DNA from 3 places in the Ramlibacter sp. GS1-15 genome. Region 1 is predicted to be linked to each of the others. Evidence: predicted binding sites of a transcription regulator. Region 1 holds the regulator's gene; each other region holds the start of a gene.
The links. Region 1 encodes sigma-54, which starts transcription at its own class of promoters, with help from an activator protein. Its sites were predicted from a motif close to TGGCANGNAANCTGCTTT; they were not measured.
Positions count from the first base shown of each region.

Region 2: AC3EF3_RS00430 (ammonium transporter) is a predicted target of sigma-54. The motif match lies at 1,971-1,988, and genes of this name have one in related genera.
Region 3: AC3EF3_RS20180 (TorF family putative porin) is a predicted target of sigma-54. The motif match lies at 3,261-3,278, and genes of this name have one in related genera.

Region 1 covers NZ_JBYNTU010000001.1:3,714,375-3,720,218, reverse strand. The annotation lists gene argS (arginine--tRNA ligase) at 1-581, shown strand, start outside; gene AC3EF3_RS18695 (SPOR domain-containing protein) at 592-1,227, shown strand; gene AC3EF3_RS18690 (thiol:disulfide interchange protein DsbA/DsbL) at 1,237-1,881, shown strand; gene lptA (lipopolysaccharide transport periplasmic protein LptA) at 1,976-2,587, shown strand; gene lptB (LPS export ABC transporter ATP-binding protein) at 2,587-3,375, shown strand; gene AC3EF3_RS18675 (RNA polymerase factor sigma-54) at 3,389-4,921, shown strand; gene AC3EF3_RS18670 (THUMP domain-containing class I SAM-dependent RNA methyltransferase) at 4,918-5,844, shown strand, end outside.
Region 2 covers NZ_JBYNTU010000001.1:75,692-81,535, reverse strand. The annotation lists gene AC3EF3_RS00440 (hypothetical protein) at 1-212, opposite strand, end outside; gene AC3EF3_RS00435 (hypothetical protein) at 292-600, opposite strand; gene AC3EF3_RS00430 (ammonium transporter) at 616-1,887, opposite strand; gene AC3EF3_RS00425 (DUF2946 family protein) at 2,248-2,781, shown strand; gene AC3EF3_RS00420 (c-type cytochrome) at 2,810-3,721, opposite strand; gene AC3EF3_RS00415 (Mut7-C RNAse domain-containing protein) at 3,787-4,287, opposite strand; gene AC3EF3_RS00410 (hypothetical protein) at 4,313-4,648, opposite strand; gene AC3EF3_RS00405 (hypothetical protein) at 4,645-5,109, opposite strand; tRNA gene AC3EF3_RS00400 (tRNA-Met) at 5,398-5,474, opposite strand; gene rplQ (50S ribosomal protein L17) at 5,498-5,844, opposite strand, start outside.
Region 3 covers NZ_JBYNTU010000002.1:241,245-247,088, forward strand. The annotation lists gene AC3EF3_RS20160 (MFS transporter) at 1-114, opposite strand, end outside; gene AC3EF3_RS20165 (TetR/AcrR family transcriptional regulator) at 200-838, shown strand; gene AC3EF3_RS20170 (oxygen-binding di-iron domain-containing protein) at 835-1,560, shown strand; gene AC3EF3_RS20175 (YifB family Mg chelatase-like AAA ATPase) at 1,567-3,099, opposite strand; gene AC3EF3_RS20180 (TorF family putative porin) at 3,317-4,099, shown strand; gene glnK (P-II family nitrogen regulator) at 4,149-4,487, shown strand; gene AC3EF3_RS20190 (ammonium transporter) at 4,521-5,844, shown strand, end outside.

The DNA of each region.
Region 1 (5,844 bases):
GCTACCCGGACTACGTGCTGCACACGATGGTGCGCGTGATGCGCGGCGGCGAGGAGGTGAAGATCTCCAAGCGCGCCGGCAGCTACGTCACGCTGCGCGACCTGATCGACTGGACCAGCAAGGACGCCGTGCGCTTCTTCCTGCTGTCGCGCAAACCCGACACCGAATACACCTTCGATGTGGACCTGGCGCTGGCGCAGAACAACGACAACCCGGTCTACTACGTGCAGTACGCGCACGCGCGCATCTGCTCGGTGCTGGCGATGTGGGGCGGCGACGCGGCCATCCTGGAGGACGCCGACCTGTCGGCGCTGACCAGCCCGCAGGCGCTGTCGCTGATGCTGCAGCTGGCGAAATACCCGGAGATGCTCGCCGCCGCGGCGCAAGATTTCGCGCCCCACGACGTCACCTTCTACCTGCGCGAGCTGGCGGCGGCCTACCACAGCTATTACGACAGCGAGCGGATCCTGGTGGACGACGAGATCCTGAAAAAAGCGCGGCTCGCCCTCGTGGCCGCCTGCGCGCAGGTGTTGCACAATGGCCTGGCTGTGCTGGGCGTGAGCGCCCCGCGCAAGATGTGAGACAACAGAAGTGAAGCAAGTACAACGCGGCAACGTCATCGTCGGCATCATCATCGGCGTCGTGCTGGGCCTGGCCGCCGCTCTCGCGGTCGCGGTCTACGTGACCAAGGTCCCGGTGCCTTTCCTGAACCGCGGCCAGAGCCGCACGCCCGAGCAGGACGCGGCCGAGTCCCGCCGCAACAAGGACTGGGATCCAAACGCGCCGCTGTACGGCAAGAACCCGGCGCGCCCGGTCGCGCCCGGTACGCCGGGCACCAACCCGGATGCGGTCGCGCCTGCGCCGCCGGTCGCGACCATCCCGGCCCCGGCGGTCGTCGCGCCCGACAAGGCGCCACCCGCCGTCACGGGCCGCAAATCGAACGACCCGCTGGGCGACTTCGCCGCCGCCAAGGCCGCGGCCAACACCGACCCCTTCCTTTACTTCGTGCAGGCCGGCGCCTTCCGCACGCCCGAGGACGCCGAGGCGCAGCGCGCCAAGCTGTCGCTGATGGGCGTCGATGCGAAGGTGAGCGAGCGCGAGCAGTCGGGCCGCCAGGTGTTCCGCGTGCGCGTAGGCCCGTTCGAGAAGAAGGAGGACGCCGACCGCCAGAAGGAAAAGCTGGAGTCGGGCGGCATCGAAACCGCGCTGGTGCGCGTGCAGCGTTGAGGAATCGCCATGAAACGACGTGAGTTCTCCCTTGCCGTCGCAGGCCTCGCCGCGGGCGGGCTGCCGCTGGTCGTGCGCGCCCAGAGCAAGGCGCCCGAAGACGGCCACGATTACCGCACGCTGGAGCGGCAGGTTCCGGTCGATGCGGCGGCCGGCAAGATCGAGGTCGTCGAATTCTTCTGGTACAGCTGCCCGCACTGCAACGCGTTCGAGCCGATGCTGCAGGGATGGAGCCGGCGGCTGCCGCCGGATGTCGTGCTGCGCCGGGTGCCGGCGGCGTTTCGCGACGACATGGTCCCGCAGCAGCGCCTGTTCTACGCACTCGACGCGCTGGGCAAGGTGGAAGACCTGCACGTCAAGGTGTTCGACGCGATCCACAAGGAGCACCTGGACCTCACCCGCCAGCAGCCGATCACGGCCTGGGTCGCCAAGCAGGGCATCGATCCGCAGAAGTTCACCGAGCTGTACACCTCGTTCGCGATCTCCGCGAAGGCGAGGCGCGCCGCCGACCTGCAGAACCTGTACGGGGTGGAAGGCGTGCCCGCCATGGGCGTCGCCGGCCGCTATTACACCGACGGCACGCTGGCGAGCAACAACCCGCGCATGCTCCAGGTCGTCGACTACCTCGTCGGCGAAGCCCGAGCCAAGCGCTGACCGGCGACATATTTCCGTGCGGCGCGAGAAAAGCCGCATGGCGCGGGCGCGATGGCCCGGTCTCGCTACAATGCGCAGCAAGATTCGTGCCGATATGAAACATACCCTTGCCCCCCTCGGGCTCGCGCTCGTCCTCGCCTTTGCGGCCGCACCGGCCGGCGCCGAAAAGGCGGACCGCAACAAGCCCATGAACGTGGAGGCCGACGCGCTGCGCTACGACGACCTGAAGCAGACCAGCGTGTTCACCGGCAAGGTGGTCGTCACCAAGGGCAGCATCCTCATCCGTGGCGCCCGCATCGACGTGCGTCAGGACCCGGAGGGCTACCAGTACGGCGTCGTCACCGCCGAACCGGGCAAGCTCGCGTTCTACCGGCAAAAGCGCGACGGGGTCGACGAGTTCATCGAAGGCGAGGGCGAGACCATCGAATACGACGGCAAGGCCGACCGCGTGAAGTTCATCAAGCGCGCCGAGATGCGCCGCATCCGCGGCGGTGCGCTGGCCGACGAGGTGGTCGGCAGCCTGATCGTCTACGACAACAGCACCGACGTGTACACCGTGGACGGCGGGCCGGCGAGCCCGGCCACAGGCGGTCGCGTGCGCGCGGTGCTCACGCCGAAGCCGGGCGCCTCGGCGCCCGTCGTCGCGCCCAACGGCCCCGCCGCCAACCTGCGCCCGAGCACCACGCTGAACGGGGGCAGGAAGTGATCGAGGAGACCGCGATCGCCGGGCGTCGCGCCGCACCCGCGGCCGGCATCAGCCGCCTGTCGGCGCGGCACCTGCAGAAAAGCTACGGCAGCCGCAAGGTGGTCAAGGATGTCTCGCTCGAAGTCGACAAGGGCGAAGTCGTGGGCCTTCTCGGGCCCAACGGCGCGGGCAAGACCACATCCTTCTACATGATCGTGGGGCTGGTGCGCGCCGACGCGGGCGAGATCTCGATCGACGATCGCCCGGTCGAGCACATGCCGATCCACCGCCGCTCGCGGCTGGGCCTCTCGTACCTGCCGCAGGAAGCCTCGATCTTCCGCAAGCTCAATGTCGAGGAGAACGTGCGCGCGGTGCTCGAACTGCAGCGCGACGAGAGCGGCCAGCCGCTCACGAACGCCGAGATCGACAAGCGCCTCACGGCGCTGCTGCAGGACCTGCGCGTGGACCATCTGCGCGATTCGCCGGCGCTGGCCCTGTCGGGCGGCGAGCGGCGGCGCGTGGAGATCGCGCGGGCGCTGGCGACCCAGCCGCGCTTCATCCTGCTGGACGAGCCGTTCGCCGGCATCGACCCGATCGCCGTGATCGAGATCCAGCGCATCATCGGCTTCCTCAAGTCGCGCGGCATCGGCGTGTTGATCACCGACCACAACGTGCGCGAGACGCTGGGCATCTGCGACCACGCCTACATCATCAGCGATGGCGCCGTGCTCGCGCAGGGCACGCCCTCCGAGATCGTGAACAACGCCGACGTGCGGCGCGTCTATCTCGGCGAGCACTTCCGAATGTGACCGGGTCCTCCGTATGAAGCAGGGCCTGTCGCTTCGCGTCTCGCAGCATCTGGCGTTGACGCCGCAGCTGCAGCAGTCGATCCGGCTGCTCCAGCTCTCCACGATGGAGCTCGCGCAGGAAGTCGAGCAGATGCTCGACGACAACCCCTTCCTCGAGCTGAACGCCGAGGAGGCGCGCGAGGACTTCGGGGCCGGCGCGGTGGACACGCCGGCCGAATCCGACGACACCGACACGAGCTCCTTTTCGTCCGGCTCGGACGACGCGGGCGAAGCGGAGGCGCCGACCATCGAGTCCGAAGCCGAGAGCTGGGACGGCGACGGCAGCACGGAAGTCGTGCCCGACGACGCCGAGTGGGGCGTGGACGCCGCGCCGCGCAAGAACAACGCCGAGCCCGACGAGGACGTGGACGCGACCGAGCTCGCGCGCGGGCAGGATTCGCTGCAGTCCCACCTGCACCGCCAGGCACTGTCGCTGCGCCTGTGCGAGGAGGACCGCTTCGCGCTGCGCTTCCTGATCGAGTCGCTCAACGACGACGGCTACCTCGACGAGCCGCTGGAGTCCCTCGCCGCGTCGCTCGCGCCGGATGACGAGGAGCAGCGCGAGGAACTCGTGCACCGCTTCACCGTGGCGCTGCGCCTGTTGCACCACCTCGAGCCGGCGGGCGTCGGCGCCCGCTCGCTCGCCGAATGCCTCACGCTGCAGCTCAAGGCCATGCAGGCCGCGGGTGACGCCCCGCCGGCGACCCTGGCCGCATTGCGGATCTGCGAGCAGCCGATGGACCTGCTCGCGCGCCGCGACATCAAGCGGCTCGTGCAGCTCACGGGCGAAGGCGACCCGCAGGTTCGTGCCGCCATCGGGCTGATCACGCGGCTGGAGCCCAAGCCCGGGCGCAGGTTCGTGGACGTCGAACGCAACGTCGTCATCCCCGACGTGCTGGTCACGCGCGCCGGGCGGGGCACCAACCTGAAGTTCCGCGTGCAGCTCAATCCCGACGTGATGCCGCGCCTGCGCGTGCACGACATCTACGCCGGCGCGCTCAAGTCGCACAAGGGCGAGGGCCACCAGGCGCTGCAGCAGCGATTGCAGGAGGCGCGCTGGTTCATCAAGAACATCCAGCAGCGCTTCGACACGATCCTGCGGGTGTCGAACGCGATCGTCGAACGCCAGAAGAACTTCTTCGTGCACGGCGAGCTGGCGATGCGCCCGCTGGTGCTGCGCGAGATCGCCGACGAGCTCGGCCTGCACGAATCGACCATCAGCCGGGTGACGACGGCCAAGTACATGGCCACGCCGTACGGCACGTTCGAGCTGAAGTACTTCTTTGGCTCCGCGCTGGGCACCGAAACCGGCGGCAATGCCTCGAGCACCGCGGTGCGCGCATTGATCAAGCAGTTCGTCGCCAGCGAGAACACGAAAAGGCCCCTGTCGGACAGCCAGATCTCCGAGATGCTCAAGGAGCAGGGTATCGAGTGCGCGCGCCGCACCGTGGCCAAATACCGCGAGGCGCTGCGGATCGCGCCCGCCAACCTGCGCAAGGCCCTGTGAGTTCGCTGAAACTGTTCCTGCCGTGCGCCGCGGGCGTCGAGGGTTTTCTCGCCGACGAGGTGCATCGCCTGACGCAGCTGGCGGGCGACGACCTGCTCACCGGCCGCGGCGGCGTCGTGCTGCGCGCGTCATGGCGCGACGCGATGCGCCTGAACCTGCACAGCCGGCTCGCACAGCGCGTGCTGGTGCAGCTGGCGCACGCGCCGTACCGCAACGAAGGTGACCTCTACGCCATGGCGAGCGCGGTCGCCTGGGAAGACTGGTTCACGGACCGGCAAAGCTTCAAGGTCGAGATCACTGCGCAGCACAGCCCGCTCAAGAGCCTCAACTTCGCGGCGCTGAAGGTCAAGGACGCCATCGCGGACCGCTTCCGCGACAAGGCCGGCGCCCGGCCGGACGTGGACACGCAGCGGCCGGACGTGCGCATCTACGCGCACCTCACCAGCGACCAGGCGACGCTGTACATCGACACCTCGGGCGAGCCGCTCTTCAAGCGTGGCTGGCGCGAGGACAAGGGCGAGGCGCCACTGAAGGAAACGCTCGCCGCCGCCATGATCGCCGCCAGCGGCTGGCAGGCCGAGGTGCCGCTGTACGACCCGTGCTGCGGCAGCGGCACGATCGCGATCGAGGCCGCGCAGCTCGCGTGCCGCATCGCGCCCGGCAGCCTGCGGCGCTTCGCCTTCGAGAAGCTCCTGCCTTTCGAGGCCGGGCCGTGGCAGCAGTTGCGCGAGGAGGCGAGGGCACAGCAGCGCGCGCCCGCGGCGTTGGTGTTCGGCAGCGACGTCGCGTTCCGCATGGTCGACTTCGCGCGACGCAACGCCGAGCGCGCGGGTGTCGCCGAAGCCGTGCAGCTGCGCGGCGGCGATGCCTTGCAGCGCATGCCGCCGGCCGATACACCGGGCGTGATGCTGGTCAACCCGCCC
Region 2 (5,844 bases), 3.6 Mb from region 1:
AGAACGCCGGCGCCTTCCGTCGCCGAAGTGTCCTGGGTCGCATCCAGTGCGCTGGCAGCGACCGGCTTGGCGTTGGTTTCCGTGATCGCCACGGGTTGCGGCCCCGAAGGTGCAGGGCCTGTGCCGGTGGCTCCGCCTCCACCGCCGCCACCCCCGCAGGAAGCGAGCACGAACGTGGAGACGAGCGCGAGCGCCCGGAAGCTGGAGATCATGGGTGTCCCTCCTGGTGTTGAACTCTTCTGCGAGCCGTTCAGCCTGGGAAAATGGTAGCACCCTGTCCGTAGCTTGCCGTTAGCGTATCCCCCCGACATAGCGTGGCGCCTTCTCGTCCGCGGCTTCGCCGAGCGCCTGAGCCGCTGCCTTCAGCAGGGGCGCCTTGGCCGGTGACTCGGGCGCCAGAACCGCCTCCTCGAGCTTGCCGGCCCACTCGGCCAGTTCGGCATGTCCGTCCTCGAGCGCCTTCGCACGCGCGAAGCGCACGATCTCCGCCGCGTAGTCGAGGTTGCTCGCCATCCATTCGGTGTCGGTGACGCGGCCGGTCTTGCGCCGCAGGAGCACATGCAGATGGGCGGCGATCGCGACTTTCTGGCTGGCGAGCATGCTGTCCTCCTGGGGCTAGGTGATGATGCGTTCGCGATGCTGCGAGACGTCCAGGCCCGCCTTCTCGGACGCGTCGTCCACGCGCAGGCCGACGATGAACTTCGTGACCAGGAGCAGCACCGCGGTCATGATCCCGCTGTAGGCCAGCACGGCCAGCGCGTCGATGGCCTGCACCATCAGGTTGCCTTGCGCGCCCGAGACGCTCTTGCTCGCGAGCAGGCCGGTCATGAGGCAGCCGACGATGCCACCGACCCCGTGCACGCCGAACACGTCGAGCGAGTCGTCGGCGCGCAGCAGCTTCTTGAGAGCCGTCGCGCCCCAGTAGCAGGCGACGCCCGCGACGGATCCGATCAGCAGTGCCGACTGCGCGGTGACGAAGCCCGAGGCGGGCGTGATCGCCACCAGGCCCGCGACCAGGCCGGAGCACAGGCCGAGCAGCGAAGGACGGCGGCGCACGATCCACTCGGCGAACATCCACGCGAGCGCGCCGGCCGCGGCCGCGATGTGCGTGACAGCCATCGCCAGTCCCGCACGCCCGTCGGCGGCAACGGCGGAGCCCGCGTTGAAGCCGAACCAGCCCACCCACAACATGCCCGCGCCCGCCATCGTGAGCCCCAGGTTGAAGGGCTCGAAGGCCTCCCGCCCATAGCCGCGCCGCGGCCCGAGGAAATACGCGCACACGAGGCCCGACACGCCGGCGTTGATGTGCACCACCGAGCCGCCCGCGAAATCGAGCGCACCCATCCGCGCGAGCCAGCCGCCCGGCTCCCAGACCCAGTGCGCGACCGGCGCGTACACGAACAGCGACCACAGGCCGATGAACCACAGCATCGCCGAGAACTTCATGCGCTCGACGAACGAGCCGACGACCAGCGCCGCCGTGATGATCGCGAAGGTGAGCTGGAACATCGCGTACACCGATTCGGGCACGTTGGGCGCGACGTGGCTCACCATCACCTTGCCGTCCTTGACGTACTCCAGCCCCTGGAACCACAGGCGCGAATTGCCGCCGATCCAGGGCGCGCCCGGCGTGAAGGCCCACGAGTAGGCGACGGCGAACCACAGGACGCTCACCAGCGAAGCGATCGCCACGACGCTCGCCATCGTGTTGATCACGCTCTTCTTGCGCACCATCCCCGCATAGAAGAACGCGATGCCGGGCAGGGTCATCAGCAGCACAAGGGCGGTGGAGGTGAGCATCCATGCGGTGTCCGCGCCATTCAGCGACTCCGGCGGCATGAAGCCGGGCTTGGCGAGCCCTTGCGCGTGTGCAGGAGACAGGAGCATCGCGGCGACGAGCGCGATCGCGAGGGCGATTCGGGGGAGGAGCTGCACTGGTGTTCCTTGTCGTTGATCCCAACGAAGGTGCCTGTGCATCAACCATGCCACAATGTAAGCATGCGTACGTTTGCACCACTTTCGGACGCTCGCGCCGCAGCACAGGGCGGGAAAATCCCGATGCACTGGCCGGGTGCACGCCTGTAGAGTGGCGGGACTCGCACGCGGGCGCCCGTCGCCCGCCTGGTCGAGGGACCGAGGAGACAAGCACAGAACACCCACAATCATGCAAAGGCATCCCGTGAGATGCCCCTCCACAAGGCGCCGCGATGCGGCGCCTTTTTATTGGCGGCGTCCCATAATCGCGCGATGGACGACATCGTTCGCCAGGCCATCGCCAAGTGGCCCAACGTGCCCCACTGCTGGGCCTGGCTGGGGCTCGATGCGCGCGGCAACTGGTACATGCGCGACGACCGCACGCAGGCCGCGGGCCCCTTCCCGCAGGCGAAGGGCTCGCTGCTCAGGCATGAGAAGCTCATCGACTTCATCCACCGCAACTACGAGCGCGACGACGAGGGCCGCTGGTTCTTCCAGAACGGCCCGCAGCGGGTGTACGTGGAGCTGGAGGCGACGCCTTATATCTGGCGCATCGGCAGCGACCGCAGCGTGAGATCGCACACCGGCCGCCGCGCGTGCGTGGAGGGTGCGGTGGTCGACGAGCTCGGTCGCGTGTACCTGGAGGCCGATATCGGTTTCGGCCTCGTGCACACGCAGGATGTGGAAGCCGCCGCGGATGCGATCGAATCCGGCGAATGGCGGGTCGAGGAAATCGCCGCCGCCGAACTGCCTCGTCGCTTCGGCTTCGTGCGCAGCCCGGACGCCACAAGAAAAAAGCCGGCCTGACGGCCGGCTTTTTTTGGAGCGGGGAGGCTTATTTCGCCGCGTTCACCATGTACTGCACAGCGGCGCGCACGTCCGCATCGCTGGCGCTCGAGCCACCCTTCGGCGGCATCGCGCCCTTGCCCTTGATCGCGTTCTGCACGAGCGTATCGAGGCCCTGCTTGATGCGCGGCGCCCAGGCGGCCTTGTCGCCGAACTTCGGGGCACCGGCCACGCCCGCGCCGTGGCACGCAACGCAGGTCTGGTTGAAGAGGGCTTCGCCGGCGTTGCCGGCCGCAGCGGTGGCTGGCTGCGCGGCCGGTGCGGCAGCGGCGACGGGGGTTGCGGCCGCAGGGGTGGCGGCTGCCGTCGTGGGCGCCGCAGCGGGCGCGGCGCTCGCCGCCGCCTGTGCGCCCGCGGCGCGTTGCGGGACCGGGAACTTCGCGCCGGCCGCGTTCGCCATGTAGGCCACGCCGCGCGCGACTTCCACGTCATCGAAATCACCGCCGCCCTGCGCGGGCATCGCGCCCTTGCCGTGCAGCGCCGATTGCACCAGCGCATCGAACCCTTGCTTGATGCGCGGGGCCCAGGCGGCGGCATCACCGAACTTGGGCGCACCCGCCGCGCCGGTGGAGTGGCAGGTCGTGCACTGCGCCTTGAAGACGTCCTCGCCGGACTTGAGCGGCCGGTTGGCGTCGCGGATTTCCACCGTGCCCACCTTGCGGATACGTTCGGCGGTCGCGCGGTCCACATCCTGCGCCGTGAGCCCGCCCAGCGCCTGCCGCTCCGCCTGCGTGCTGCCCGACGGCTTGTTCTCGGAGACCACGAAAGCGACCAGGCCGATGATGACGAAGACCGGCAGCACGAAGGCGAAGATCACTGTGACCAGCAACTGCTTGGGTGTCTTGATCGGTCCGGAGTGGCCCTCCGGGGCATGTTCTTCGTCGTGCGCGTGATCGGTCATGGCGTCCTCGTGGGCGGGCTTTTTCTAGAACAACCTTTGATTATATCGGTCGCTCTTGCGCCGCCTCAGTCGGCGGTCGGCGGCAGCCAGCCGGGCAGCGTCCGCTCGATCGCCGCGCGCATGCGCCGCGTGTGCGAGCCGTGCCAGTAAACGCGCCCGCACGTGGGGCATTGCCGAACCGGGCCGGGAATGCCGCGCACGCCTTCGGGAACGAGCGCGTCGGCTTCGGGTTTCGGCAGTGGCCGCGTGAGGATCGTGTTGCACACCATGCAGCGGGTGAACAGCTCGGTGGGCGGCGCGAGCGACAAGGTCGTGATCACCTGGCGCAGCTGCTCGAGCGGCGCGTCGTGTCCTATCTCGATCGCGTGCAGCGGCCGCAGTTCGCGCAGGAGGTGGCGGTCGCGTGTGAGCAGCGTGCGCACATCGTCGTTGGCAATGCGCACAAGCTCGCGGTCATGCACCGTCGGGTCGTACAGCGTGTCGAACCCGAGCACGCGCAGCCATCGCGCCAGGCGAGCGAGCATCGCATCCACAGCGAAGCGGTGGACGGGCGCGGTTGCGTTCACGCTCGGACCGCGTGCCGCTTCAGGTTCAGCGTGCGCTCGGGCCGGCAAGCGGCCTCAGGGGCATGGTCCACACCGACGGTTCGCGCACCGGCTGCGCGAGGGCGCCCGAATAGCTGAACTGCGCAGGCGCCGCTGATGCGGCGGGTGCGCCCAAGACCTGCGTGGCGGGCGCCGTGCCTGCTGTCCCCGCGACGACCGCCGGGATGCCGGGCGTCCGCGGGACGGGGTACGCGGCCACTCGCGCCGGCATGGTGGCAGGCGCTGCGGCGCTCTCGCTTGCCGTCAGGCCATACCACTGGCTCAGCGGGCCCGACACCGGCATGCCGGCCGCAACACTCGTGAAGTCGTAGTCGAAGATCATTCGCGGGCGAAGCGCTTCGACCGTGCCGCCTGCGTTGGCAGTGCCGCCCGAAGCGGGGGCCGCCCCGGCGGAGCCCGCTGTTGCCGAACCGCCGCCCGTCGCGCCCGCAGTGCCTGCGCTGGTGCCCCCACTCGAAGCTGCTGCGCCAGTGGCAGCGCCTGCCGTGCCGGTGCCACCACCCGATGCCGCCGCGGAACCGCCAGGCCCCCCGGAGCCGCCCGCACCAGCGCTTGCGCCTGCACCACCGCCAGCGGATGCGCCACCTGCACCGGCGCCGCCGCCACCTGCACCGCCGCCACCTGCGCCGCCACCTGCGCCGCCACCTGCGCCGCCACCTGCGCCGCCACCTGCGCCGCCGCCTGCACCGCCGCCGCCTGCGCCACCGCCGCCTGCACCGCCACCGCCCGCGCCGCCACCGCCACCGCCACCGCCACCGCCTGCGCCGCCACCTCCTCCGCCACCGCCGCCTCCTTTGGCGAAGCTCGCATCAGTCCAGGCGATGCCGAAGCCGCCGGCGAGTGCGACAGCCACGAGGCCCACGGTGAAGTTGCGCGGGAGCGGCTTCATCTCTTTCTCCTTGGATGAGAGAAGGAAAATGGTGTCGATAGACGCCGGCTCCGGATGTAGGACGCGATAGCGTCACTTCATCGGTTTCCATCGCTTGCGGGCTCCGTGCCGCTGGAGAGCGCGCCAAACAAAAACGCCCACTGCAAAGTGGGCGTTTGTTGCGAGCGAAAACTGCTCTTGATTGGTTGCGCGGGCAAGATTTGAACTTGCGACCTTTGGGTTATGAGCCCAACGAGCTACCAGACTGCTCCACCGCGCGTCAGAAGGGAAGATTATAAATGATCAGGAGGCTTCCTGCTCGCCGGCCGCGCCCTCCTGCGGCTCGGGACGATCGACCAGTTCGACGAGCGCCATCGGCGCGTTGTCGCCGACACGGAAGCCCATCTTCAGGATGCGCGTGTAGCCGCCCGGACGCGCCTTGTAGCGCGGGCCGAGCTCGTTGAACAGCTTGGTGACGTTGTCGCGGTTGCGCAGGCGATCGAACGCGAGGCGCTTGTTGGCGACCGTCGGCTCCTTGCCGAGCGTGAGCATCGGCTCGACGACGCGGCGCAGTTCCTTCGCCTTCGGCACGGTGGTCTTGATCACCTCGTGCTCGATGAGCGAGTTCATCATGTTGCGCAGCATCGCGA
Region 3 (5,844 bases), on a different contig from region 1:
GCCCAGCTCCCGCTCGACCGGCTCGAGCAGCAGCGAGAACGTGTAGAAGATGCCGCCCCAGGCGATCAGCTGGGCCAGCGAGAGCCAGAAGACAAGGCGGCGTTCCGTAGCCATCCCGGCGATTGTCCACGGCCGAAGGGCTTGTCAGTTTAGTTTGCGTTGATATAAACTAAATTAAATTGAGAGAGACTCCCCATCCATGCCGCCCCGCGCCTACAACAACGAGACCCGCCTGCAGCAACAGGCCGAGCTGAAGGCGCGCATTGCCGCCGCGGCGGCCGACCTGCACGCGACCCAGGGCGCGCTGGCCACCTCGTACGCGCAGGTCGCCGAGCGGGCCGGCGTGTCGCTGCCCACCGTCTACAAGCACTACCCGACTTTGGACGACCTGGTGCAGGCTTGCACCGGACACGTGGCCGCGCAGGCGCCGACGTTCCCGCAGGCTCGCGTGATGGACGCGGCCGACCTCGCCACGGCGGCGCAGGCGCTGGTGGACGCGTGCGACGCGCTCAACGCGCATTTCGAGCCTTGGGCCGCCTGGCGCGAGCACCATCGCATCGAGGCGTTGCGCACGCTGGTCGATACCCGGCGCCGCCAGATGCGCGCCTTGTGCGAGGCCCTGCTGGCCCGGCACGGCGCCGCGGCGCCGAACCGCGATGAAGTCGCGGCCCTCTGGGAGACCCTTCTTTCCTTCGACACCTGGCAGCGGCTCGTGCGCGAGCACAAGCTGGCGCGCAGCACCGTGCGCCGCCGCCAGGCCGAGCTGCTGCTCGCTGCCCTCGGACCGCCGCCTGCAGCCATGTCCACCCCGCGTCCGAGAAGAAAGAGTGCCCGATGAACACGCCGCAACCGCGCCCCTCCATCCACCGTGTCGCGCCCGACACCTGGCGCATCAGCATCGCCATGCCGCCCGAATTCATTCCGGGCGGGTTCTCGTTCAACCAGTACCTGGTGGTTGACGACAAGCCGCTGCTGTTCCACACCGGGCCGCGCAAGCTGTTTCCGCTGGTGCGATCGCAGATCGAGACCGTGATGCCGGTCGCGAAACTGCGCTACATCGCGTTCTCGCATTACGAGGCCGACGAATGCGGCGCCCTGCAGGACTTCCTTTCCGCAGCGCCCGAAGCGCGGCCGGTCTGCAGCCGCGTGGCCGCCATGATCGCGATCAGGGACCAGGTCGACGTCGAGCCAGTGGCGATGAACGACGGCGACGTGCTGGACCTGGGCGCGCACCAGGTCGTGTGGCAGTCGACCCCGCACCTGCCGCATGGCTGGGAATGCGGCTATCTGTACGACCGCACGAGCGGCACGCTGTTCTGCGGCGACCTGTTCACGCAGCCCGGCATGGGCGAGGAGCCGCTCACGCGCGGCGACATCCTCACGCCCAGCGAAGCGTTCCGCCGGCAGGAAGACTATTACTCGCACACCGGCAACCTGCCCGCGATGATCGAGAAGCTCGCGCGGCTCGAACCCAAGGTGCTCGCCTGCATGCACGGCAGCGCGTGGGCCGGCGACGGCGCGGCGATGCTGCGCCAGCTGGGCACGGCACTGGCCGCCTGACGCGCGTCAGGCCCCGGCCGCGAGCGCCCGCCGGTACTGCACCGCCTCGGCCACGTGCGCGACCTGCGTGGCCGGCGCCCCGGCAAGGTCCGCGATCGTGCGCGCCACCTTCATGGCCCGATGCGTGGCGCGCGCGCTCCAGCCCAGGCGCGCCGAGGCGATGTTCAGGAACTTCGCGGCGGCATCATCGAGCCCGGCGTGCAAGTCGATCTCCTTGCCCTGCAGCGCGCAATTGGCCTTGCCCTGGCGCTGCATCGAACGCTCGCGCGCCGCCGCACAGCGCTCGCGCACCCGCGACGTCGCCTCGCCCGCCGGCGCGTGCAACAGCTCCTCGGCGCGCATCGCGGGCACCTCGACATGAAGGTCGATCCGATCGAGCAGCGGGCCACTGAGCCTGGACTGGTAACGCGCGACCTGGTCGGGCGTGCAGCGGCAGGCGCGGTGCGACGCGCCCAGCCAGCCGCAGGGGCAAGGGTTCATCGCGCCGACGAACTGGAAACGCGCCGGGAAGTCGGCGCGATGAGCGGCCCGCGTGATGGTGATCTGCCCGGTCTCGAGCGGCTCGCGCAAGGCCTCCAGGGCGGCGCGCGGGAACTCGGGGAGTTCGTCGAGAAACAGCACGCCGTTGTGCGCCAGCGAGATCTCGCCCGGGCGGGGCGGCGAGCCGCCGCCCACCAGCGACACGGCGCTCGCGGTGTGGTGCGGCGTGCGCGTCGGCCGCGTGCCCCACGCCGACGGCGCGAAGCGGCCGGCGAGGCTGGCGATGGCCGCGGTCTGCAGCGCCTCGTCCACCGACAGGGGCGGCAGCAGGCCGGCGAAGCGCTGCGCCAGCATCGACTTGCCCGAACCCGGCGGGCCGAGCAGCAGCAGTGAATGGCCGCCGGCCGCGGCGATTTCCAGCGCGCGCTTCGCAGCCGATTGCCCCTTCACGTCAGCGAGATCGGGATACACGCCGGCGTTCAGCACCGCTTGCGCTTCCAGGCGCGACCAGCCCTCGGCTGGCGCATCCTGCCCTTCCTGCGCCGGCATGAACTGGCGCGCGACATCGAGCAGGTGGTTCGCGCGGTAGACCTGCGCCCCCGGCACCAGCGCCGCTTCATCGGCGCTGCCTGGCGGCAGCACGAGCCGGGTTCGCGCGCCGCCGGCATGCAGGGCCAGGCTCATCGCAAGCGCGCCGCGCACCGGCCGCAGTTCGCCCGAAAGCGACAGCTCGCCCGCGAATTCCCAGCCCGCCAGGCGGCCCGCATCGAGCTGCCCGCTGGCGGCCAGGATGCCCAACGCGATCGGCAGGTCGAATCGCCCGGAGTCCTTCGGCAGGTCCGCCGGTGCCAGGTTGACGGTGATCCGTTTGTTGTGGGGAAATTCGAAGCCGCAGTTCTGCAGGGCCGAGCGGACGCGCTCGCGCGCCTCTTTCACCTCGACATCGGCCAAGCCGACGAGCATGAAGTTGGGCAGGCCATTGGCCAAGTGAACCTCGACAGTGACGGCCGAAGCGTGCAGACCCACCAGTGCCCGGCTTTGCACCAATGACAGGCTCATCGAGTCGTTCCTCCCCATTCGGGTGCATAACGCACCACGTGCGCCGGAACGCGTCGCCCGCGCACCACGCGCGTGCGGATCCGCCCTCCAGCCCGGCTTCAGCCCATCACAACGGCCGCGCCATGCGGGTCGTGCACTCGCTCCAGCGTTCTTGTGACGTTTGGCACGCTCCCTGCTACGAGGGCTCCTGCCCCTTCCTTTATCTCAGGAGAACTCAGTGGATTCGAAGAAGCTCGCCCCGAAGATGGTCCTCGCGGTCCTCGCCCTGTCGGGCGCCGCGTTCGCGCAGACCAAGGCCCCGGAACCGGACTACACGCTGTCGTACAACATCGGTGCCGTCACCGAATACCGCTACCGCGGCATTTCGCAGTCGGCGCGCGAACCCGCGCTGCAGGGCGGCATCGACTTCGCCCACAAGAGCGGCTGGTATGTCGGCACCTGGGCGTCCACCATCAAGTGGATCAAGGACTCCTCGATCCCCGGCGGCCCCCAGGCCAAGGGTCCGGTGGAAATCGATCTCTACGGCGGCTACAAGGGCAGCATCAGCGACGCGCTCTCCTACGACGTCGGCGGCCTCGAATACTGGTACGCGGGCAACACGCTCAAGCACATCACGGGCGAGAACGCCAACACCTTCGAGCTGTACGGCGCGCTGACGTACAGCATCTTCACCGCCAAGTATTCGCACAGCCTCACCAACCTGTTCGGCACGCCGAACAGCAAGCAAAGCGGCTACCTGGACCTGTCGGCCGCGGTCGACCTGGGCAACGGCTACTCGGTCACGCCGCACGTGGGCTGGCAGCGCATCAAGAACTTCGGCACCTACATGGACTACTCGCTCACGGGCGCCAAGGACCTGGGCAATGGCCTGTCGGTGAGCCTGGCCGTGATCGGCACCAACTGGAAGAGCCACTTCGGCTTCCCCTACACGCTGCCCGGCAGCGGCACGAAGGACCTCGGCAAGGCCAACCTGGTCGCCGGGATCAAGAAGACCTTCTGACGTCCCGGCACGAACAGAAGGACAAGCCATCCGTCCCCAAGGAGATCACATGAAACTCGTAACGGCCATCATCAAGCCATTCAAGCTGGACGAGGTGCGCGAAGCCCTCTCCGGCATCGGGGTGCAGGGCATCACCGTCACCGAAGTCAAGGGCTTCGGACGCCAGAAAGGCCACACCGAGCTGTACCGCGGCGCGGAGTACGTGGTGGACTTCCTGCCCAAGGTGAAGATCGAGGCGGCGGTGTCCGACGACCTCGTCGACCGCGTGATCGAAGCCGTCGAGGGCGCGGCCCGCACCGGCAAGATCGGGGACGGGAAGATCTTCGTGTACGACCTGGAGCAGGTCGTGCGCATCCGCACGGGTGAAACCGGAAAGGAGGCGCTCTAAGCGCCGCCTGGACACGACAAGAGAGACGACACCATGAAACGACTTCTCGTATCCCTGGCCCTCGGCTGGGGCCTCCTGGCGGGCGGCGCTGCGCTGGCCCAGACCCCGGCGGCGCCGGCGTCGGCTGCCGCGGCACCGGCCGCATCCGCTGCTGCCGCCGAAGCCAAGCCTGCGGCCGCCGCACCCGCTGCGGCCGTGGCGGCCTCGGCACCGGCCGCCGCCGCTTCCGCACCCGCGCCCGTCCCCAACAAGGGTGACACCGCGTGGATGACCGTGGCCACCACGCTCGTCATCCTGATGACCATTCCCGGCCTCGCGCTCTTCTACGGCGGCCTGGTGCGCAGCAAGAACATGCTGTCCGTGCTGATGCAGGTCTTCGTGATCACGGCATTGATCTATGTCCTGTGGGCCCTGTACGGCTACAGCCTCGCGTTCACCGCGGGCAACCCGTTCATCGGCAGCTTCGACAAGATCTTCATGAAGGGCATCACGCCGGACTCCGTCGCGGCCACCTTCAGCAAGGGCGTCGTGATCCCGGAACTGAGCTTCATCACCTTCCAGGCGACCTTCGCGGCGATCACCTGCGCGCTGATCATCGGCGCGCTGGCCGAGCGCATCAAGTTCTCGGCGCTGCTGCTGTTCATCGTGCTGTGGTTCACGTTCAGCTACCTGCCCATCGCGCACATGGTGTGGTACTGGGACGGCCCGGACGCGATCACCGACGCCAAGACGCTGGAAACCGTCACCGCCAATGGCGGCTGGCTGTGGGCCAAGGGCGCGCTCGACTTCGCGGGCGGCACCGTGGTGCACATCAACTCCGGCGTCGCCGGCCTGGTGGGCGCCTACCTGGTGGGCAAGCGCATCGGCTTCGGCAAGGAGTCGTTCGCACCGCACAGCCTGACGCTCACGATGGTCGGCGCCTCGCTGCTGTGGGTGGGCTGGTTCGGCTTCAACGCCGGCTCCAACCTGGAAGCCACCGGCACCGCGGGCCTGGCGTTCGCCAACACGCTGTTCGCCACCGCTGCCGCGACGCTGTCGTGGATCGCGGGTGAAGCGCTCGCCAAGGGCAAGGCCTCCATGCTGGGCGCCGCCTCGGGTGCCGTCGCCGGCCTCGTCGCGATCACGCCCGCCTGCGGCTTCGTCGGTGTGATGGGCTCGATCGTGATCGGCCTGATCGCCGGCCTGGTCTGCCTGTGGGGCGTCAACGGCCTCAAGCGCATGCTCGGCGCCGACGACGCGCTGGACGTGTTCGGCGTGCACGCCGTCGGCGGCACGCTGGGCGCGCTGCTGACCGGCGTGTTCTGCTCGCCCTCCCTGGGCGGCACGGGCGTGTACGACTATGTCGCGAACAAGGTCG